Regions from separate parts of the Methylobacterium sp. Leaf469 genome, predicted to be linked through region 1. Evidence: predicted binding sites of a transcription regulator. Region 1 holds the regulator's gene; each other region holds the start of a gene.

The links. The regulator PhoB, encoded in region 1, activates phosphate uptake and scavenging genes when phosphate is short. The targets are predictions, from matches to a motif close to TGTCATNNANCTGTCAT.
Positions count from the first base shown of each region.
Region 2: the regulator PhoB is predicted to act here: its motif matches at 2,335-2,351, upstream of ASG60_RS08215 (UDP-2,3-diacylglucosamine diphosphatase).
Region 3: the regulator PhoB is predicted to act here: its motif matches at 6,094-6,110, upstream of ASG60_RS02465 (Orn/Lys/Arg decarboxylase N-terminal domain-containing protein).

Region 1 is NZ_LMRE01000001.1:656,953-664,563, forward strand. It holds gene ASG60_RS03135 (O-antigen ligase family protein) at 1-857, shown strand, start outside; gene ASG60_RS03140 (PleD family two-component system response regulator) at 861-2,234, opposite strand; gene ASG60_RS03145 (response regulator) at 2,327-2,707, opposite strand; gene ASG60_RS03150 (DUF3572 domain-containing protein) at 2,783-3,115, shown strand; gene ASG60_RS03155 (cell envelope integrity EipB family protein) at 3,363-4,238, opposite strand; gene ASG60_RS03160 (GcrA family cell cycle regulator) at 4,639-5,280, shown strand; gene phoB (phosphate regulon transcriptional regulator PhoB) at 5,347-6,048, opposite strand; gene phoU (phosphate signaling complex protein PhoU) at 6,149-6,889, opposite strand; gene pstB (phosphate ABC transporter ATP-binding protein PstB) at 6,984-7,611, opposite strand, start outside.
Region 2 is NZ_LMRE01000012.1:73,490-81,100, reverse strand. It holds gene ASG60_RS08225 (ribonuclease HII) at 1-319, opposite strand, end outside; gene ASG60_RS08220 (glycosyltransferase family 1 protein) at 377-1,465, opposite strand; gene ASG60_RS08215 (UDP-2,3-diacylglucosamine diphosphatase) at 1,462-2,286, opposite strand; gene ASG60_RS08210 (aminotransferase class V-fold PLP-dependent enzyme) at 3,027-4,235, shown strand; gene ASG60_RS08205 (D-2-hydroxyacid dehydrogenase) at 4,326-5,264, shown strand; gene ASG60_RS08200 (NADP-dependent methylenetetrahydromethanopterin/methylenetetrahydrofolate dehydrogenase) at 5,408-6,268, shown strand; gene fchA (methenyltetrahydrofolate cyclohydrolase) at 6,272-6,898, shown strand; gene ASG60_RS08190 (malate--CoA ligase subunit beta) at 7,148-7,611, shown strand, end outside.
Region 3 is NZ_LMRE01000001.1:512,744-520,354, forward strand. It holds gene ASG60_RS02440 (ABC transporter ATP-binding protein) at 1-1,152, opposite strand, end outside; gene ASG60_RS02445 (helix-hairpin-helix domain-containing protein) at 1,388-1,957, shown strand; gene ASG60_RS02450 (hypothetical protein) at 2,043-2,258, shown strand; gene ASG60_RS02455 (metallophosphoesterase) at 2,266-3,081, shown strand; gene ASG60_RS02460 (GNAT family N-acetyltransferase) at 3,098-3,703, opposite strand; gene ASG60_RS02465 (Orn/Lys/Arg decarboxylase N-terminal domain-containing protein) at 3,703-6,045, opposite strand; gene ppk2 (polyphosphate kinase 2) at 6,280-7,203, shown strand; gene ASG60_RS02475 (enoyl-CoA hydratase/isomerase family protein) at 7,284-7,611, shown strand, end outside.

The sequences.
Region 1 (7,611 bases):
CGGCCATGGCCGCCGCCTGGATGCTGGGCCTCGCCGGGCTGGTTCTCGTGGCGGACCTCGCGACCGACCTCGCCCTGCGCAAGGCGCTGGGCACGCGGGTGGCTTACTTCATCTACAACCGCCCGGCCCTGACGATCCTGCTGGTCGCCGGCCCCTTCGTCGCCCTGCTCCTGCGCAGGGGACACCGGCTGACGGCCGGTCTCATCGGGGTCGTGTCCGCCGTCGCGATCCTGCGCTCCGTGAGCGGCGCCGCCGCCCTCGGGCTCCTCGCCGGCACCGGCATGGCCCTGGCGGCGTGGCGCCTGCCCCGGCGTGCCGGCCTCGGCCTCGCCGGGGTCGCCTTGGCGCTGGCGGTGGCGCTCAGCCCCGTGGAGGGCGATCTCCTCCATCGCCTGATGCCGGAGGCGGCCCATGAGCGCCTCGTCCAGAGCAGTTCGCGGGCGCGCGTCGCCATCGCGCGGAGCTTCGGCGCGGCGGTGGCAGCCGATCCGTGGCGCGGGGCCGGCTACGGCACGGCCGGGCGCTTCGCCTGGACGCCCGCGGCCGACGGCATCGCGCCGGAATGGCACCGGATGCTGGCGGTGGGCCATCCGCACAACAGTTTCCTGCAGGTCTGGGCCGAACTCGGGGTCATCGGAGCCGGACTGATGGCGGCCCTCCTGTTCCTGACGCTCCGCGCCATCGCGGCGATGCCCCGCTTCCAGGCGGTGACGGCGCTCGGCCTCCTCGGCGCGGCGGCGGCGGTCGCCTTCGTCGAGCACGGCGCGTGGCAGGCCTGGTGGGTGGCCGGTCTCGGGGGCGCCGTGACCTGGTTGCGCGAGGGGTGGCTGCAGGAAGGCGGGGCCGAGACGGGCTGAGGCTCAGGCCGCCGCCGCCTCGACGCGGTTGCGGCCGGCATTCTTGGCCCGGTAGAGGGCGAGGTCCGCGCGCTTGAGCATGTCGGCCGGTCCCACGTCCTCGGGCCGGCGCCAGGACACGCCGATGGACACGGTGACGCCGATGGCCCGGGTGTCGCGCTGGATCGAGAACGGCACGGCCTCGATCCGCTCGCGGATGCGCTCGGCGATGGCGTGGGCCTCGGGTGCCTCGGCGTCGGGCAGGATGATCACCACCTCCTCGCCGCCGTAGCGGGAGACGATGTCGATGCCCCGCGTGTGCGTGCGGATGCGATCGGCGAAGGCGCGCAGCACCTCGTCGCCGGCCTCGTGGCCCCAGGTGTCGTTGATGGTCTTGAACCGGTCGATGTCGAGCATAAGCGTCGCCACCGGGCGGCCGCGCAGCGCCGCCTCGGCGAACAGGGCGCCGAGATGGCTGTCGAGGTAGCGCCGGTTGTGCAGGCCCGTGAGCCCGTCCATGATCGCCAGTTCCATCGAGGCCTGGACGGCGCCCCGCAGGGTGTCGGAGAAGCGGCGGCGGCGCACCTGCGTGCGGACGCGGGCCACGAGCTCGTTCCGGTCGACGGGGCGCATGAGGTAGTCGTGAACGCCGAAATCGAGTCCCCGCACCACGCGCGCCTTGTCGTGCGGCTCGGCGATCATCACCACCGGCATGGCCCGGGTCCGGTCCAGGGACCGCAGCTGGCTGCACAGGCGCAGGCCGTCGAAATCGGCGAGATCGAGGCTGACGAGGGCGAGGTCGAAACCGCCCTCGGTGGCCAGCACCAGGGCCTTGTGCGGATCGGCCTCGACGGTGACGCTGTGGTGCTGGCCGAGCGCCGTCGCGAGGCGGTCGGCGGAACTCGCGCGGTCCTCCACCAGCAGGATCGTGGCGTTCTGCCCGGTCTCGGCGGTGGCGAGCGCCAGGGGGTCGCCCATGCCGAAATCCCGGGAGGCCAGGGCGCGGCTGCGCAGCTCGTCCGTCACCGCCTTCAGCCGCACGAGGCTGCGCACGCGGGCGAACAGGGCGATGTCGTCGATGGGCTTGGTCAGGAAGTCGTCGGCGCCGGCATCGAGGCCGCGCAGGCGGTCGGAGGGCTGGTCGAGGGCGGTGACCATCACCACGGGCAGATGGGCGGTGTTGGGGTCGTTCTTGAGCCGGCGACACACCTCGAACCCGTCCATGCCGGGCATCATCACGTCGAGGAGGACGAGGTCGCACAGACCCTTGGCGCAGATCGCCAGGGCATCCGGGCCGTTCATGGCCGCCAGCACGTCGAAATACTCCAGGGAGAGCTTGGTCTCCAGGAGCTTCACGTTGGGGAAGAGATCATCGACGATCAGGATCCGGGCCGACATCTGTCCTCACGCGTTCGGATCGAAGGGGACACGCCCGATCAGACGGATATGCCGGGTCAAGACGACTTGTCGGGTCAAGACGACTTGTTGGGTCAAGACGACTTGCCGTCACCGAGATATTGACGGACGGTGGCGAGGAACTTGGCGACCGAGATCGGCTTCGACAGGTAGGCCTCGCAGCCCCCCTCGCGGATGCGCTCCTCGTCGCCCTTCATGGCGAAGGCCGTGATGGCGATGACCGGGATCGACTTGAGGTCGTCGTCCTCCTTCAGCCACTTCGTGACTTCGAGGCCGGAGACCTCGGGAAGCTGGATGTCCATCAGGATGAGATCGGGCCGGTGGGCGCGGGCGAGTTCGATGGCCTCGATCCCGTTGGCGGTCTTGAGCGTTGCGTAGCCGTGCCCTTCCAACAGGTCGTTGAAGAGCTTCATGTTCAGCTCGTTGTCCTCGACGATGAGCACCGTCTTTGTCATGGCCCATTGTTCCCGGCGTTCGAGCGGCTCATTGTTCTTCGAGGCATGGCCCGCGCAATGAGATGTAACGGATACATGTTGACGAAACGCAAATCCGCCAATGACCGTGATTCGGCCGAGCGCCTCGCCCTGGCGATCCTCGCCTGGATGGCCACGGACGACGAGCGGCTCTACCCCTTCCTCAACGCCACCGGGGTGACCCCCGACACCCTGCGGGCGAGCGCGCAGGATGCCGGGTTCCTGGCCGGGCTCCTCGACCACGTCATGGGCGACGAAGCCACCCTGATGGCCGTGGCGGAGGCCCTGACGGTGCCGCCCGAGCGGATCGCGGCGGCCTGGCGCCGACTCTCGCCCATGGAGTTCGACGACGGATTTTCGGATCAGGGGACGCGGGGCGACGACGTCTGACGGCGCCGCGCGTCCGCCCATTCGAGGCAGGTCCGCCCGACCGATCGATCGGAGCGGTGGACGGGCCATTCCCGTCGCGGTGAGAGGGGCGCCGCCGCATCATCCGCCCTGCCGGCGGATCGACGCCGCTCCAGGAGCCGATGCCCTCGCGCTGCGCCCGACCGCGTTGGGTCGGGCCACATCGCGAGGCCTTCGCTTTGCCGCGCACTTTTGCGCCGAACCGGCATCCACTTCGGCGGAGAGCGCTCTAGGACTTGCAGTCGGTGGCGGCCGGGAGCTTGTCGAGGCGGCTGAGATTGCCCGCCACGGCGAATTCCCCGTAATCGAGGCGAAGGTTGCCGCTGACGCCGTTCTCGTAGAGGTCGAAGGTCAGCACGTAGATCGGCGTACGCTCGCCTTCGCCGGCGGTGAAGTAGCTCAGGGTCACCGGCCAGTGGGTCATGCCCGCCATCTCCCCCTCGCGCAGGGGCTTGTCGCGGTCGGCTTTCGGCATCGCGGCGCCCTCGCCCGCGGCTCCCTCCTGAGGCGCCCCTTCCTTGACGGAAGCGGTCGTGGCCGGGCGTCCGATCACCGCCAGGGTGTCGTAGACCTTCCGGCCGTCGTCGGTGCCGTCGTAGACCTTCACCGAGAGGGTCGTCCGGCCCTCGCGCGCCGCCGCGATGAGGCGGCGCATGTGGACCGTCGGGAACAGCACCTCTCCGCTCGCCTGGAACCCGTCGCGCTTGGGCTCCTTCAGGCGAACCTTGAGGGCATCGGCCACCGTCTCGGCGGTGCCGTCCACGGATTGGCCGGGCGTGCCGTTGAGCAAAGTGCTGACCTTGAAGCGGTAGCTGCGCCCGTCGGCGCTCTCGAAGGTGGTGTTGCGCAGGTCCGAGGTGCGGCTGCCGGTCTCGCCGCTTTCCAGCACCGTCACCTGCCGGGTCTGCATCGTGTAGCCCTTGCAGGCGTCGCCCGAGAAATCGATGACGATGCGCCCGCGCGCGCTCTCCACCGCCCGGGTGCCGCCGCTCTGGGCGAGCGACAGGTCGTAGACCGCGCGGTGGCTGGCGAGGGGCACGGGCTCGGCGGCCGACGCCCCGCTGGCGGACAGGATGAGGCAGGCCGTGGCGCGGGACAGACGCATGAAGTCTCCTGCCGGGGGGTTGGCGGGGTCGGACCGGCGCACCGTTCGGCACGCATGGACTGCCCGTCAGATAGGCCGCCCATCACCCACCGGCAATGCGAGTCCCTCGCGGCGGAGAGAGCCGGGCACGGCTTTGCGAACTCGTCCTTGCAAACCTGGGTTTGCAAGCTTGGCTTTGCAAACTTGGCTTTGACGGTGAAAACCCCGTCGCCCGCCCGGACGCGGTCAAGGCCGCTCTTGCCTCGGACTCGGGCGCTCCTGTACGGTTCGACCGTCGCCGAAGAGAGCCCGAGGCGAACGTCACCTGTCCGGTCCCGGGACCTTACGCTGCGGAGCTCCGCCGCCGGTCCTTCGCGCCCGTGATACATGCGGTGATCGGTGCACGATGTCGGAGGGGGCGATGACCGAAACGGTTCCGATCTGGTCGGACGAGCGCGTCGATCTCCTGCGTCGCCTGTGGCAGGACGGCCTGAGCGCGAGCCAGGTCGCCACGCAACTCGGTGGCGTGACCCGCAACGCCGTCATCGGCAAGGTCCATCGTCTCGGCCTGTCCGGCCGCGTGGCGAAAGGGCCCGACACCCTCCCCCGCAAGAAGCCGGCCCGCGAGGGCGCGGGCCAGGAGCCCGGACAACCGGAATCCGCGGACCACGAGACCGGGCATCGGGACACCGAAATCCAAGGGCTCGGGATCGATGCCCCCATGCTCGGGACCGTGGGCCGGGACAGCGAACCGTCCGGAACCGCGGCGGTCGAGGCCGGATCCGTCGTCGCGATGCAGCCCGCTCCCGCGGATACGCGCGCCGCGCCGGTGCCCGTGGCCCGGATCGAGGCCGTGGGCTTGGCGGCCTCGCGCAGGGTCACGATCATGGATCTGCGCGAATCCATGTGTCGCTGGCCCCTCGGGGACCCGACGTCGCCCGATTTCCACTATTGCGGCGACCGCGCCATCACCGGCCTGCCCTACTGCACCCACCACGCCCAGATCGCCTACCAGCCGGCGGCCGAGCGCAAGCGCGACCGCAGGGTCGGCGGATTTCGCTGAGGCGATCGCGATCGTCGTGCCGCCGGGAATCCGAGCGGGTCACGCTCCGCGCTTGCGGCCGGCGCGTCACTCGGTGCCGGCGAACATCTCGTCGAACGAGTAGCCCGAGCCCCGGACCGTGCGGATCGGGTCGCTCTGCCGGGGCCGGTTCAGGGCCTTGCGCAAACGCCCGACGTGCACGTCCACGGTACGCTCGTCAATGTAGACGTCGTGCCCCCAGACGCCGTCGAGCAGCTGCTCGCGCGAGAACACGCGCCCGGGACTGCGCATGAGGAATTCGAGGAGCTTGAACTCCGTCGGACCGAGATGGATCTCGCGGCCCTCGCGGCGGATGCGGTGGCTGAGACGGTCGAGCTCGATGTCGCCGGCCACCAGCAGGTTGGCCACGTGGGCCGGCTTGGCCCGGCGCAGGAGCGCGCGCACGCGGGCGAGCAGTTCCGGCACGGAGAACGGCTTGACGATATAGTCGTCGGCCCCGGTGCCGAGGCCACGGATGCGGTCGCCCTCCTCGCCCCGGGCCGTCAGCATGATCACCGGCAGGCGCTCGGTCTCCCGGCGCGCCCGGATCCGGCGGCACAGCTCGATCCCCGACAGGCCGGGCAGCATCCAGTCGAGCAGCACGAGGTCGGGCACCTGCTCCTGCATCCGCAGGTCGGCCTCGTCGCCGCGCGCGGCGGAATCGACCTCGAACCCTTCGGCCTCAAGATTATAGCGCAACAGGAGGGTCAGGGCCTCCTCGTCCTCGACGATGAGGATCCGCGTACTCATCACAACCGCCCGCTCATGCGGCCCGGAACCCTGCCCGACCCATGGCGGGGCGGGCAGGGCTCGAACCCTTGGTCTTTCGCGCCCTCGACGAGGGCTCCCCTCAGGCCCCCGTGGTCAGGCCGAGGGGCGGCATGTCCACCGTGGCGTAGTTCGAGGCGTCGTTCTTGGGACGATCGCTCTCCGCCAGGCTGTTGGCGCCGGTGACGAGGTAGTGAATCGTCTCGGCGATGTTGGTGGTGTGGTCGCCGATACGCTCGATGTTCTTGGCGACGAACAGCAGGTGCGTACAGAACGAGATGTTGCGCGGATCCTCCATCATGTAGGTCAGGAGCTCGCGAAACAGCGAGTTGTACAGGGCGTCGATGGCGTCGTCGCGCTCCCACACGTCGAGGGCCGCCTTGGTGTCGCGGCTGGCATAGGCGTCGAGGACGTCCTTGAGCTGCTCCTGCACCAAGTCGCTCATGTGCTGGACGCCGATGACGATCTTCTGCGGCTGGATCTGGTCCGCGATCGCCACCACGCGCTTGGCGACGTTCTTGGCGAGATCGCCGATGCGCTCGAGGTCGTTCGAGACCCGGATCGCCGACACGGTCTCGCGCAGGTCGATGGCCATGGGCTGGCGCCGGGCGATGAGCAGGATCGAGCGCTCCTCGATCTCGCGCTGCAGGGTGTCGAGGCGGTGATCGGCGGCGATGACCGCCTGGGCCAGGGGCACGTCGCGGCGCACGAGGGCGTCGCTCGCCTCCGTCATCATCTTCTCGGCGATGCCGCCCATCTCGGAGATGGACCGCCGCAGGTCTTCGAGGTCGGTGTCGTAGGAACTGACGATGTGGTCGGGCATGTCGCACTCCTCGGTCAGGTCTCGTTCGGGGAAACCTGCCACAGGGCGGGGTGGGGCGGGCTGCGGCGGAGGAGCCGCCCCCTCTCCCAAGAAATCAGCCGAAGCGGCCGGTGATGTAGTCCTGGGTCTGGCGCTTCTCGGGGTTCATGAAGATCCGCGTGGTCGGACCGAACTCGACGAGTTCGCCGAGATACATGAACGCCGTGAACTGCGAGATGCGCGCCGCCTGCTGCATGTTGTGCGTGACGATGACGATGGTGAATTCGGACCGCAGCTGCTCGATGAGCTCTTCGATGCGGCCCGTCGAGATCGGGTCGAGGGCCGAGGTCGGCTCGTCGAACAGGATCACCTCGGGGCGCTGCGCCACCGTGCGGGCGATGCACAGGCGCTGCTGCTGGCCGCCCGAGAGGCCCATGCCGGACTGCTTGAGCTTGTCCTTCACCTCGTCCCACAGGGCGGCCTTGCGCAGGGACTCCTCCACGCGCACGTCGAGATCGGCTTTCGGCAGCTTCTCGTAGAGGCGCAGGCCGAAGGCGACGTTGTCGTAGATCGACATCGGGAACGGCGTCGGCTTCTGGAACACCATGCCGATGCGCGAGCGCAGCTCGTTCAGGTCGACCCTGGCGTCGAGGACGTTCTGGCCGTCGAGCAGGATCTCCCCTTCGGCGCGCTGGTCGGGGTAGAGGCTGTAGATGCGGTTGAAGGTGCGCAGCAGGGTCGAT
Region 2 (7,611 bases), on a different contig from region 1:
CGAGTCCGAGGCGATGGACCGCCCGCGCCATGGCATCGAGGGTGGCGCCCCGCACGTTGATGCGGTCGACGAGCGCCCGCGACCCGGCGGCCAGGGCCACGCGCGCATGGGCACGGATCAGGGGGGTGAGGCGCTCGCGTTCGGCCCGCTTCAGGCGCTTCGAATCGTCCAGCGCCGCCAGGATCTCGCCCGGGAACGCGTGCGGGTCGAACCACACCGCCGCCACGACCACGGGTCCGCACAGGGCGCCGCGTCCGACCTCGTCGCAGCCGATCACCGCCGGATAGTCTTTCGCGAGGGCAGCGTCGAAGGGGAGCATCGGGGTGAACACGGTGTCGGGAATGGGGCGGGACCCTGCCAGTCCGGCCCGCCCGAGTCACCACGCCGGTGCGTCGGTTCCTGTGCCCAAACCGATGGTCCTGCTCGGTGTGCCGTGGCGCGCCTGCGGGCCTGCCGTGCCGTGGGCGGCGGCGATGTTGGCGTAGAATTGCCGTGCGCTCTCGGCCCAGGTGTAGCGCAGGGCCTGCGCCCGGCATCGGTCGCGCGGGATGGTCAGGGCGGCAAGCGCCGCCTTGCGCAGGTCGGGGTCGAGGACGCCCGCATCCGTACCCCCAATGACGTCGAGGGGGCCGGTGACCGGGTAGGCCGCGACGGGCACGCCGCAGGCCAGGGCTTCCAGGAGCACGATGCCGAAGGTGTCGGTGAGACTCGGGAACACGAACACGTCGGCGGCGGCGTAGACCGCCGCCAGGGCCGCGCCCGTGCGGGTGCCGAGGAAGTGCGCGTCGGGGGCGAGCGCGGCGAGGCGCGCCCGGTCCGGTCCGTCGCCCACCACCACCTTCGAGCCGGGCAGGTCGAGGGACAGGAAGGCGGCGATGTTCTTCTCCACCGCGAGGCGCCCGACGAACAGGAAGATCGGCCGGGGCAGGCCCGCGAGGGGATCGGGCGCCCCTGCGTCGGGCCGGAACAGGTCGGTGTCGACGCCCCGGGTCCAGCGCATGAGGTTGGTGAAGCCGCGGGCGGCGAGATCGCGTTCGAGGGAGGGTGTGCTCACCATGGTGCCGCTGGCGGCGCCGTGGAACCGGCGCAGCCAGGCGTAGCTCCACGATTCCGGCACGGGGGCGCGGGCCGCGAGGTATTCGGGAAACCGGGTGTGGTAGCTCGTGGTGAACGGACGGCGATGGCCGAGGCAGTAGCGCCGGGTGGCGTAGCCGACGGTGCCCTCCGTGGCGATATGGACATGGGTCGGCCGCAGACCGTCCCAGCGGCGCGCCACCGCCGCGCGGGTGGCGCAGGACAGGCGGATCTCCGGGTAGCCCGGCAGGGGCACGGAGACGAAATCCGCGTGGGTGAGAAACACCGTGTCGATGCCGAGGCCCGCGCCCGCCGCCGCCATGTGCTCGAGGGAGCGCACGACGCCGTTGACCTGCGGGTGCCAGGCATCCGTTGCGATGAGGAGCCTCACGCGACGGCCCGGGCGCCGTCGGGCCGCGGCCCGGCGAACTCGGCGTCACGGGCCTCCCGGGCCCGCACCAGGCTCGGATAGTGCAGCACCTCCATGGTGCCGTCGTAATGCTCGACGATGGCGGTGCAGGATTCCACCCAATCCCCGGTGTTGAGGTAGGTGAGCCCGCCGATGGTGCGGTTGGCGGCGTGGTGGATGTGACCGCAGATCACCCCGTCGGCGCCGATGCGCCGGGCCTCGGCGCTGAGCAACTCCTCGAACTTGCCGATGAAGTTGACGGCATTCTTCACCCGCAGCTTGGCCCAGGCCGAGAGCGACCAGTAGGCCAGCCCGAGGCGGCGGCGCAGGGTGTTGAGGTGGGTGTTGACGAACAGCGCCGCCGTGTAGGCACCATCGCCGAGATACGCCAGCCACCGGGCGTGGCGCACCACCATGTCGAACTGGTCGCCGTGGATCACGAGGTAGCGCTTGCCGTCCGCCGCCACGTGGAGGCGCTGGTCGGCGACCTCGATGCCCCCGAAGGTCATGCCGATGTAGTCGCGCAGGAATTCATCGTGGTTGCCCGGAACGTAGATGAGGTTCGAGCCCTTGCGGACCTTGCGCAGGAGCTTCTGAACCACGTCGTTGTGGCTCTGGGGCCAGTACCAGCCGGACTTGAGCTGCCAGCCGTCGACGATATCGCCGACGAGGTAGATCTCGTCGGCATCGTAGTCGCGCAGGAACTCGAGCAGCAGGGCCGCCTGGCAACCCTTGGTGCCGAGGTGCATGTCCGACAGGAACAGGGTTCGGACGCGGATGGTCGTCTCCGGATCTTCGCCCATGGTGGTCTCCGAGCAGCTCTGCATCGGACCGAGCCAAACCGGATTCCCGTATCACTTTGATGACGCCGGCCGGCCCCGGGGGAGGGGCGCCCTGCCGTGCGGCACCGCATCGCAAGCCTTTCTGGACTATAAAATTATTTGACGTTTCGCGAAGTTTTTCGGGTTTTCCTTCCTGCGTGAAGGCAGGCATAGTCGCCGCAAGATGCCCCACCGGACCGCGCGAGACATCGTGTGTCCGGAGCCCCGAGAGGTGAAGAAGGGCAGCGACATACGGGGCAGGATGGCGCCTGCACGGCCTGGGGAAGCGCGGTTTCGCGAGCGCGCCCCGGCCTGGAGAACGGCTTGAGATCGTCGGACCCGTTTCACGGCTGTCCGCGCGTTTCGATGCGTCCGCGCATCGCGGCGCAGGTCTCGAGCGCCCGCAGCCCATCGACAGCACGGTGCCTCGCTCCCGACGGGATCGGGGTCTCCGTCATGAGGCCGGCTCCTCCGGGGTCGGCTGCCTGAGGGTAAGCATTACCTGAGGGCAAGTATCGCCTGAGGGTAAGTGGGCCCGACCGGGTTTCCGGCGGGTCCGCGAGCGCGTAGGAGCCTGCCCACCCGAGACGGCTGCCTGAACCGGGCCGGCCTCTCGTCATCGATCCACCCGGAAGGGCGGCCCAAACGGGCAGATCTTCCGTCACTGAACCAGGTGTGTCGCACGGATCGCGCGCACTTCTTTGAGAACCGGAGACATCATCATGGCAGCAACGAAACGGCCGGGTCGCAACCACCTCTTCGTTCCTGGCCCGACGAACATCCCCGATCGCGTCCTGCGGTCGATGGTGGTGCAGTCCGAGGACCATCGCTCGGTGGACTTCCCCGCCCTGACCAAGCCCCTGTTCGAGGACACCAAGGCGGTGTTCGGCTCGACCAAGGGCACCATCTTCCTGTTCCCGGCCTCCGGCACCGGCATCTGGGAATCGGCGCTCACCAACACCCTGTCGCGCGGCGACAAGGTGCTGACCGCGCGCTTCGGCCAGTTCAGCCTGCTCTGGGTCGACATGGCCGAGCGCCTCGGCCTCGACGTCATCGTGCAGGACGAGGAGTGGGGCACGGGTGCGGACCCGGAGAAGATCGGCGAGGCCCTGCGCGCCGACAAGAACCACGAGATCAAGGCCGTCATGGTCGTCCATAACGAGACCGCCACGGGCGTGACCTCGGATATCGGCGCCGTGCGCAAGGCCATCGACGCGGCCGGCCACCCGGCCCTGCTGTTCGTCGACGGCGTGTCGTCGGTCGGCTCGCTCCCCTACAAGATGGACGAGTGGGGCGTCGACTGCGCCATCGCCGGCTCCCAGAAGGGCCTGATGCTGCCCGCCGGCCTCGGCGTGATCTGCGTCAGCGAGAAGGCCCTCAAGGCGGCCGAAGCCTCGGCCGGCAAGAACGACCGCCTCGCCCACGTCTACTTCGACTGGGCCGACCACCAGAAGCAGAACCCGGCCGGCTACTTCCCCTACACCCCGTCGCTGCCGCTGCTCTACGGCCTGCGCGAGGCCCTGGCCTGCCTCAACGAGGAAGGCCTCGAGAACGTCTACCACCGTCATCACGTGCTCGGCGAGGCGACCCGCCAGGCCGTCGCGGCCTGGGGCCTGAAGACCTGCGCCAAGGAGCCCAAGTGGAACTCCGACACGGTCACCACCATCGTGGTGCCCGAGGGGATCGACGGCGCGGCGATCATCAAGCACGCCTATGTCCGCTACAACCTCGCGCTCGGCGCCGGCCTGAACAAGCTCGCCGGCAAGGTGTTCCGCATCGGTCACGTCGGCGACCTCAACGAGCTGTCGCTGCTCGGCGCCATCGCGGGTGCCGAGATGGCCATGCTCGACCACGGCGTGAAGGTCACGCCCGGTTCCGGTGTCGCCGCCGCGTCGAGCTACCTGCGCGAGAACCCCCTGGCCAAGGCCTGATCCGACAATCGCCGGGGCGATCCTTCGCCCCGGCGACCCCATCGACCACGCTGCTGCCGGCGGTTCGGCCGGAGCGACCTGAGGGCTTCCATGACGAAGAAGATCGTGTTCCTCGACCGCGAGTCCCTCGACGCCAAGGTTCGGGAATTCAATTTTCCGCACGATTACGTCGAGTACGAGTCGACCTGGACGCCCGAGGAGATCGTCGAGCGCCTGAAGGGGGCCGAGATCGCCCTCATCAACAAGGTGCCGATGCGCGCCGACGTGTTGAAGCAGCTGCCCGACCTGAAGCTCATCGCCGTCGCCGCCACCGGCACCGACGTGGTCGACAAGGCGGTCGCCAAGGAACGCGGCATCACCGTCGTCAACATCCGCAACTACGCCTTCAACACCGTGCCCGAGCACGTGATCGGCCTGATCTTCGCCCTGCGCCGGGCCATCGTGCCCTATGCCAATTCCGTTCGCCGGGGCGACTGGGCCAAATCCACCCAGTTCTGCTACTTCGACTATCCGATCCACGACATCGCCGGGTCGACGCTCGGCATCGTCGGCTACGGGGCGCTGGGCAAGTCCATCGCCAAGCGGGCGGAAGCGCTCGGCATGAAGGTCATCGCCTACGACGTGTTCCCCCAGGAGGGGCTGGTCGATTTCGAGACCATCCTCACCCAGTCCGACGTCATCACGCTGCACGCGCCGCTGACGCCCGAGACCCGCAACATGATCGGCCGCGAACAGCTCGCAAAGATGAAGAAGCACGCGCTCATTATCAACACCGCGCGCGGCGGCCTCGTCGACGAGGAGGCCCTGGCCGAGGCCCTTCAGAACGGCACCATCGGAGGCGCGGGCTTCGACGTGGTGATGACCGAGCCGCCCAAGAACGGCAACATCCTGTGCGAGCTCGACCTTCCGAACCTCATCGTGACCCCGCACGTGGCGTGGGCGAGCAAGGAGGCCATGCAGATTCTGGCCGACCAGCTCGTCGACAACGTCGAGGCCTTCGTCGCCGGCAAGCCGCAGAACGTGGTCTAGGTCGCCGGCCTTGCCGATGGATGGGCGCGGGCTCTCTCTCCTTCTTGGAGAGGGAGCCCGGCGTGCCCTCCGGTGACGAGACGAGAATTCAGAATCAAACGCCAACCGCGCCCGAGCGCGGACAAGCATAGGGATCGACAAAAATGAAAAAACTGCTGTTCCAATTCGACACCGATGCCGTGCCGAGCGTGTTCGACGTGGTCGTCGGCTACGATGGCGGCGCCGATCACATCACCGGCTACGGCAACGTGACGCCCGAGAACGTCGGCGCCCTGGTCGACGGCACGATCTATACCCGCGGCGGCTCCGAGAAGAAGTCCACGGCGATCTTCGTCGGCGGCGGCAGCATGGCGGCCGGCGAGGCGGTGCTGAACGCGGTCAAGAAGCGCTTCTTCGGCCCGTTCCGCGTCTCGGTGATGCTCGATTCCAACGGCTCCAACACCACCGCCGCCGCTGGCGTCGCACTGGTGCAGAAGGCCGCCGGTTCGCTCCAGGGCAAGAAGGCCGTCGTGCTCGCCGGTACCGGCCCCGTCGGCATGCGCTCGGCCGCGCTCCTGGCCCAGGAAGGCGCCACCGTGATCCTGTGCGGTCGCTCCCTCGACAAGGCCCAAGCCGCCGCGGACCAGATCAACAAGCGCTTCAAGGTCGAGATCTCGGCCGCCGCGACTCCGGACGCCGCCTCTCGCGCCGCCATCGTCAAGGGCCAGAACCTCGTGTTCTCCGCCGGCGCCATCGGCATCGAGCTCCTGTCGGAAGCCGACTGGAAGGACGAGGCCAGCATCGAGTTCGTGGCCGATTACAACGCCCAGCCGCCCCTCGGCTTCGGTGGCATCGACGCCATGGACAAGGGCAAGGAACGCCACGGCAAGAAGGTGTTCGGGGCCCTCGGTATCGGCGGCCTGAAGCTCAAGCTCCACCGCGCCTGCGTCGGCCAGCTCTTCGACAGCACCGAGCAGGTCCTCGACGCCGAGGAGATCTACGCCCTCGCCAAGAAGATGGCCTGAGCCATGGCTGCCGACGCGACCATCCAGACCTTCCTCGACGGGCTCGCGAGCTCGGCCCCGACCCCGGGCGGCGGCGGTGCCGCCGCCATCCACGGCGCCATGGGGGCCGCACTTCTCAGCATGGTGTGCAACCTCACCATCGGGAAGAAGAAGTACGTCGAGGTGGAGGGCGAGCTGAAGGAGATCCTCGGACAATCCGAGGCGCTCCGGGCCGAGCTCACCCGCATGATCGCCGACGATGTGGCGGCCTTCGACGCGGTGATGGGCGCCTACGCGCTGCCAAAGGCGACGGACGAGGAGAAGGCTGCGCGGGCGGAGAAGATCCAGGCGGCCCTCAAGGTGGCCACGGACGTGCCCCTCGAGTGTTGCCGGGCCTGCCGCAAGGTCATCGACCTCGCCCAGCCCGTCGCCGACAAGGGCAACCTCAACGTCATCTCCGATGCCGGTGTCGCGGTGCTGTCCGCCCATGCGGGCCTGCGCAGCGCGGCGCTCAACGTCTACGTCAACGCCAAGGGCCTGGACGACCGTGCCTTCGCCGACGCGCGTCTCCAGGAACTCGAGACCCTGCTGGGCTCGGCTGGTCCGCTCAATGAGTCGATCTACGAGATCGTGAAGGCCAAGGTGAACTGATCCTTCGCGATGCGGGACGCCGATCGTTCCGCATCGCACAAAAGAACGCGGGGGATTACTTCACGCAAAGCTTGACGCCGCGACCCTAACGCCAAGGTGAGTCGTCGCGTTTGCTGAAATCCAGAAGCATTCCAACTGCCTTCAAGGCAGACTCAACGAGAATGTAAAAAAATATAAACGGCAAGACCCTTTTCGCGAAGTGAAATTTACGAGAAGGTCCGCCCCGAGGAAACGTCGAGGAGATCGCACATGGACGTTCACGAGTACCAAGCCAAGGAGTTGCTCGCTGGCTTCGGCGTGGCGGTTCCCAAGGGCGCGGTGGCCTTCAGCCCCGATCAGGCGGTCTACGCCGCCACCGAGCTCGGCGGTTCGTTCTGGGCCGTGAAGGCGCAGATCCACGCCGGTGCCCGCGGCAAGGCCGGTGGCATCAAGCTGTGCCGGACCTACAACGAGGTCCGCGATGCCGCCAAGGACCTCCTCGGCAAGCGCCTCGTCACCCTGCAGACCGGTCCCGAGGGCAAGCCGGTGCAGCGCGTGTACATCGAGACCGCCGACCCGTTCGAGCGTGAACTCTACCTCGGCTACGTCCTCGACCGGAAGGCCGAGCGGGTCCGCGTCATCGCCTCCCAGCGCGGCGGCATGGACATCGAGGAGATCGCCGCCAACGAGCCCGAGGCCCTGATCCAGGTGGTCGTCGAGCCGGCGGTGGGCCT
Region 3 (7,611 bases), 140 kb from region 1:
ATCCTCGAAGACGATTCCCTCGACCATACGGTTCGGGAGTGGAATCGGCGAGGCCGGCGAGCGGACGGACGGCACGAAGGCGAAGAACGCGAACAGGTCGTCGAGGTACTGTGCCCCGGAAGCGATCTGCGAGACCCCCTGCAGCAGGCCCTCGATGAGGGAGCGCAGGCGCTGGAACGATCCGGCCAGGAACGCGAGATCCCCGATGGAGAACTGTCCGGCCGCCGTACGCCAGACCAGGGTGGCATAGGCTGCGTAATAGGCGAGACTGCCGAGGGCCGCGAAGCCGCCGCCCCAGGCGGCGCGGCGCAGGGCCAGGTCCCGGTTGTCGGCGATGAGCTTTTCCGCGAGGGCACCGTAACGCTCGGCGATGTAGCCGTTGAGGCCGAACAGCTTCACTTCCTTGGCCGACTCGACGCTGGCACCCAGCGTCCTCAGGTAATCGATCTGTCGCCGCTCCGGCGTGCGTGTCCAGGCGAGGCGGTAGCCCTGGCGGTTGAAGTACGTCTCGTTGAGGAAGGCCGGCACCAGGGCCAGGGCCACGAGGAGGATGAGCCAGGGCGCATAGGCCGCCAACCCGATGGCGAAGGCCGCGAGGGTGATGAGGTCCTGGCCCTGGCCGAAGAGCTGGAACAGCAGGTTCGAGCGGCCGGTGACCTGCCGGCGCGCCCGCTCCAGGCGGTCCTGCTGGGCCGCATCCTCGAACTGGGCGAGATCGAGGTCGGCGGCGTGGCGCATGAGCCGGAGGCTGGCGGCGTTGCCGTAGCGATCGGCGACCAGGCCGTCGACGAGGGTGCTGGCACGGCCCAGAAGATCGGACAGGATCGCCAGTCCGAATTCGAGGACGACGAGTCCGGCGAGGTGCCTCAAGGCCGGATCGGCCATCCAGGCGTCGATGCCGAGGCCGATCGGGTGCGGTCGGGCATGTTCGGCCACGATGGCGTCGAGGATGAGTTTCGCCACGTAGAGCATCGACACGGGCAGGCTCGCCCGGGCGAGCCGCAGGGCGAGGCTCGCCGGCAGCAGGCGCGGGCTCGCGGCGTAGACGAGGCGGGCGAGGGCCGGCAGATGGCGCAGGGCGCCGAAGCGCTCGGCGAGGGCACCGTCCGGCGGCGCGGTGGAGGGAGCGGGGTCGGGACGGGGTGCTGGCATCGGCGCGGACCATGGCGGGGCCGGGCCCACGCGTCGATCCCGGCCGGCGGTGCCGGGCTGTCGCAGGCCGTGGCGCCGGTGCCTTGAGGGATCGGACGATCCCCGTGCGATCGGACGGGTGGCAAAAGGGGCTTTTATCGACAGGAGATTGCCGCCCGTCGCGTCCGCGCCGGGGCATCGACCTGTAACCCATGATAAACGAGGGATCGTTTCTCGTATCCGAGGCCGCCACCGAATGCTCAGCGGTTCAGCCTTCCTGCGGGTCGTGGTCCTCCTGATCGTGGCGGCCGGGCTGGCTGGAATCGTCCAGCGCTACTGGTCGCCCGCGACCGTCGACCCCGATCCGGGGCCCGCGGCCGTGCCGGTGGATCCACCGCGCACCGTGCGCCGTGCCGACCCTGCGCCCGTTCCGGCAGCCCCCCCGGCGCCGGTCCAGCCGATACCGCAGGCCCCTGTCGCATCCGCCGCTCCGATGCCCCCTTCCCTCGCACCGACGCCCACGCCCCCGACGCCGTCCGTGCCCGCCAGATCCGCCCCATCCGCCCCCCTGACGTTCGAGCCCTCGATCGCCGCGGGCGAAGGGGAGGTCGCCAGCGCGTCCGACAATGCCGGCCCGCGCGCCATGGCCATCGCCGATCTCAACACCGCGAGCGTCGCCGAGCTCAACGGGCTCAAGGGCGGAGGCATGATCGGCCGCTCCATCGTGCAGAAGCGGCCCTACGCGTCCGTCGATCAGCTCCTGTCGAAGCGCGTCCTGAGCCGGGCGACCTACGAGCGGATCAAGGATCAGGTCACGGTGCGTTGAGGATGCGGGACGGGTAGCGTCGGGCGCGGCGGGTGCCTACACTGACACCGCGGCGACGCCAGCCGTATCGAGCCCAGGACCGACCATGTTTGCGCAAGCCGGTGGCGTGACCTTCCGCGAGGATCTCGGCGTCGAGGAGACCACCGAGACGGACAACATCGTCCGCTGGGACGGCGAGAAGCTCTACGTGGAGCACGACATCTACCACAACGGCCAGCTGGTTCACCGCAAGTACCGCAAGACCGTCACCGAGCCCGTGGCCCGCGCGCTCCAGGCGATCATCAACCGCGCCCAGCAATAAACCGGCGTTGCGGCGCCTCGCCCACATCTCGGACCTGCATTTCGGCCGAACGAACCCGGCCGTGGTCGAGAGGCTCATCACAGAACTCAACCGCGATCGTCCCGACCTCGTCATCGCGTCGGGGGATTTCACCATGCGTGCGCGCAAGGTGGAGTACGCGGCGGCCCGGGCCTTCCTGGCACGCCTCGACGCGCCGTGGATCGCCGTGCCGGGCAACCACGACATCTCGCCGTTCCACCTCGTGCAGCGCTTCCTCCGGCCGTTCGCGCGCTACCGCCGCTACATCGCGCCCAGCACAGAGCCGACCCATCTCGACGACGAGATCGGCATCGTCTGCCTCAACACAGTGCGGACCTGGGCGCCCGAGGCCGACTGGTCGCAGGGCAAGATCCGGCGGCGCCAGATCGTGCAGGCCGAGGCGCGGCTCGCCGCCATGCCGGCGCACGTGTTCCGGATCGTGGTGGGACATCACCCGTTCATGCCGCCGCCCTGGGACGAGGAAGCCCGCCTCGTCGGCCGCGCCGACCTGGCGCTCGCCGCGTTCCGGCGCCAGGGCGTCGGACTGACCCTGGCCGGCCACCTCCACCGGCACTACGCCCGGTTCGCCGAAGCCGACGCCTCGGGTGCTGCGAACGACACGGTGGACCGGGGCGTCATGCGGGGCCGACGCGGGCATCTGCTCGCGGTCCAAGCGGGTTCGGCCACCTCGACCCGCCTGCGCGGCTCCGAACCCAACGCCTACAACCGCATCGTGATCGCGGACGGCGCCGCCACCGTGACCGTGCGGCTGTGGCATGGCAGCGGTTGGCGGGACGCCGAGTAGGTTCCTCGGTGACCGGCTATTTGCCGATCCAGTCGTGGCCGGCCACCACCGCCTCGACGGGACGCGTCCAGGTGCCGGGCTGGTCGGTCGCGCCGGAGCCCAGGGCGCACTGTACCATGACGCTGTCGCTCCAGCGGCCGTACTTGTAGCCCACCGCCGGCAGCAGCCCGACGCGCACGAACCCGCAGGCTTCGTGCAGGCGCAACGAGGCCTCGTTCTTCGCGTCGATGTAGCCGATCATCTGGCGGTAGCCGCCGGCCGCGCAGGCCTCGATGAGGGCCGGCAGCAGGCGCCGGCCGATGCCGGCGTGCAGGTGCTCGTGGTGGACGTAGATCGAGTGCTTGAGGGTGTAGCGGTAGGCCGGCCGCTTGCGGAACGGCACCGCGTAGGCGTAGCCGGCCACCACCCCGTCGCGGTCGGCGACGAGGTGCGGCAGGCGCTTCTTGCGCATGGCCTTGCGGCGCTTCTTGAGGTCGTCCGGATGGAGCGGATCCTCCTCGAAATCGCCGACATCGCCGACCCCGCGCCGGATGTGGTGGGCGTAGATGTCCACCATGTCCGCCACGTCGGCATCCGACGAGGGTCGGATGACGAGGTCGGGGTCGCCGGCCAGCGCCGGCATCAGCGGGTCTCGCGCATGACATACGTGTGGAACCGGATGGTGCCGTCCGGATCCACGTTGCGGAACACGCCCTGGATCTCGGCCTCGAACCCGGGGAACAGGTTCGCGGAGCGCTCGAACATCTTGAAATAGTCCAGCATGGGTTTCGCCCGCTCGTCCAATCGCTCGCCCGGCAGCACCGTGCCGATGCCCGGCGGGTAGACCAGAAGCAAGGTCGTCGCCACGCGCCCTTCCGCCTCCGCGATGGGCACGTAATCGACGTTGTTGCGGGTGAGCTGCTGCACCGCTTCCTTGGGCGTCATCACCATCTCGGGCAGGTGCCCCGGCTCGAACTGCTTGCGCTGGAGGGCGCTGGTGCCGGCCTCACGGTGGAAGGCGTGGAAATCGGCGCAGAGATCGCGCAGGCGCACGCCCTTGTAGCGGTTGGGCCGGCGCCGGACGAACTCGGGCATCGCCTCTTCGAGCGGCACGTTGTCGTCGTGCAGGCGCTTGAAGGCGACGAGGCCCGAGATCAGCGTGCCGGCCTTGGAGGATTCGACGCCCGGCGTCAGCAGGAAGAGCAGCGAGTTGAGGTCGTTCTTCTCCGGCACGATGCGGTTCTCACGCAGGTACTGAGCGACGATGGGCGCGGGCACGCCGTGCTCGGCGTATTCACCTGTACGCCGGTCGAAGCCCGGGGTGAGCACCGTGAGCTTGTTCGGGTCGGTCATGGCATAATCGGGCACCACGTGCGTGAAGCCGTGCCAGGCCGCGCCCGGAGTCAATTCCCAGTACTTGGCGTTGCTGGCGAGTTCGTCCGTGGAGATGCTCTCCCACGGCACCTTGCCATCCGGGCCCTTCACGGTGTCGGGCACGAAGGGGTCGAAGAACCAGCGGCGGAGGGGATCGCCCTCCTTCTCCTCGAACTCGCGGCGGATGGCCCGGACCTTCTTGCGCCACTCGATGCCGAGCCGAATGGTGTCGTCCCAGAGGACGACGCCGGAGCGGCCCTTCATCATCTGCGCGCCCACATCGAGGGAGGCGAACAGGGGATAGAACGGCGAGGTCGAGGCGTGGACGAGGAAGGTCTCGTTGAAGCGCCGGTGCTCGATGCGGCGGGTCTGGCCGCGGATGTGGCTGTCCTTGGTGTGGATCTGCGAGGCCTGGGAGAAGCTCGCCAGCTGCTTGTGGGTCGATTGCGTGGCGATGATGCCCGGCGAGGTCTCGTCCAGCCCCTTCAGGCCCATGGCGAAGCGCCCGGCGAAGAGCGGGTGGAACTTCATGAAGCCCGCCCAGGCCTCGTCGAACAGGATGTAGTCGCAGAGGTGCCCGATCTTATCGAGGATCATCTGCGCATTGTAGATCGTGCCGTCGTAGGTGCATTGCTCGACCACCGCCACGCGGAACGGGCGCTCGCGCTTCCACGCGTCGGGGTCCTTCACCAGGGGATTGGTGCGGATCTTTTCGCGGATCGCCGTCTCGTCCAGGGCCTCGGCGTACATGGGGCCGATCAACCCGAAGCAGTTGCGATCGGTCTCGAGGAACACCGGTACGGCGCCGCCGAGGAACAGGGCGCCGTGATGCGCGGCCTTGTGGTTGTTGCGGTCGAACAGCACGAGGTCGCCCTCCGCCACCAGGGCCGACAGCACGATCTTGTTCGAGGCCGAGGTGCCATTGAGGACGAAGTAGGTCTTCTCCGCCCCGAAGATGACGGCGGCTTCCTTCTGCGCCTTCAGGGCGGGCCCCTCGTGGACGAGGAGGTCGCCGAGATCGAGGACGGAATTGTCGAGGTCGTCGCGAAAGATCGCCTCGCCGAGGTGCTCGACGAAGATGCGGCCGATGGGCGAGCGGTTGTAGAAGATGCCGCCGTTGTGGCCGGGACAGGTCCAGAGCTGATTTCCCTGCTCGGCGTAGTCGACCAGGGCGCCGAAGAACGGCGTCTTCAGGGTCTCGGCGTATTGCTTCACCCGGCTGACGAGGCCGCGGGCGATGTATTCGGGGGTTTCTTCGGCAAGGAAGATGTAGCCGTCGATGAAGTCCAGCACCTCGACGGGGATGTCTTCCAGACGCTTGCGGCGGACCATGATCACGATGGGCATTTCCAGCCCGCGTTTCCGCATGAGGTTGATGAGCGCCGCCGCCTTGCCGTCCAGCCCGCGCTTGCCCCAATCCACCACCATGCAGCCGATGGCGGCGTCGGTCTGGACCGCGATGGCCGCATCTTCGACGCGCCGCGCCCGCACCACCTCGAAGCCGAGCTTCTCGATGGAGGTGAGGATTTGCTGGACGCGCACGCCCTCGAGATCGTCCGGATCGAAGTTCGGCGCGCACATCAGCACGGTGAAGCGGCGGAAGAAGTCCATGCGGGAAAAGGCTCCGTGGTGTTTGGCGCGCACCGTTCGCGACGGGACGTGACGCTTCGATGACAGTTGCGGAGGGGCGGCGGCTTTTCGAGGGCGACACGGCCGGGTTCGGCGCCGGCGGCCGGCGGCATCACCCATAGACCGATGGCGCACCGATCGCCCGTAGCAGCACTGTCACACGCGCCTGCTCTAACGCCAGCGATCGGGATTCGAGCGACGGGCGGGACGGCGGCAATGGATCAGGGGCAACGGGCAGGAACCTTCGACATCGAGGCGATCCGCCGTGAAGTCGCCGACGATTTCGACGAAGAACTCGAAATGGAGATGGAGGAGGAGCGTCTCGAACGCCTCGCCGATGCCGTCGGGGACGGTCCACGCGCGCCGCAGATGGACCGCCGACGCTATTTCCGCGAGCTGTTCCGGCTCCAGCACGAGCTGGTGCGCCTGCAGGATTGGGTGCAGGCTCAGAAGCTGCGCGTCGTCGTGATCTTCGAGGGCCGGGATTCCGCCGGCAAGGGCGGGGCGATCAAGCGCATCACCCAGCGTCTCAACCCCCGCGTCTGCCGCGTCGCCGCCCTGCCGGCCCCGAGCGAGCGCGAGCGCACGCAATGGTACTTCCAGCGCTACGTGACCCACTTGCCCGCCGGCGGCGAGATCGTGCTGTTCGACCGCTCCTGGTACAATCGCGCCGGCGTCGAGCGCGTGATGGGCTTCTGCACGCCCGACGAGGTGGAGGAGTTCTTCCGCTCCGTGCCGGAATTCGAGCGCATGCTGGTGCGCTCAGGGATCATCGTGCTGAAATACTGGTTCTCGATCACCGACGAGGAGCAGGAGCTGCGCTTCACCATGCGGATCCACGATCCGCTGAAGCAGTGGAAACTCTCGCCGATGGATGTGCAGTCGCGCCGCCTGTGGGAGGATTACACCAAGGCCAAGGAAGTGATGCTCGCCCGCACCCACATCCCCGAGGCGCCGTGGTGGGTGGTCGAGGCCGTGGACAAGAAGAAGGCCCGGCTCAACTGCATCGCCCACCTCCTGTCGCAGATCCCCTACGGCGCGGTGGCGCACCCGACCGTCCAGCTGCCCGAGCGCGAGCGCCACGACGACTACGCCCGCCAGCCGGTCCCGCCGGAGATGTTCGTGCCGAGCCTGTTCTGAGACGGCCGCCCCCCGGGTTGATCCGGGCCGCCGGGATGGGCAGACCCGGGGCTGGAATTCCACGCGACCCCGGACCCGCCATGACCAGCCCTGCGCGCGACACCGACGAGCTCCTGTTCACGCAGGACGGGGCCGGCATCGCCCGCCTCGTCCTCAACCGCCCCCAGGCCCGCAACGCCCTCACCTTCGCGATGTATCAGGGGATCATCGACCGCTGTGCGCGGATCGAGGCCGACCCGTCCGTGCGGGTGCTGGTGATCACGGGCGCGGGCGAGAAGGCGTTCGCGGCCGGTACCGACATCGCCCAGTTCCGCGGCTTCGCCTCGGCCCAGGACGCCCTGGACTACGAGCGGTTCATGGATCGGGTGATGGGTGCCCTCGAGCGCCTGCGGGTGCCCGTCATCGCGG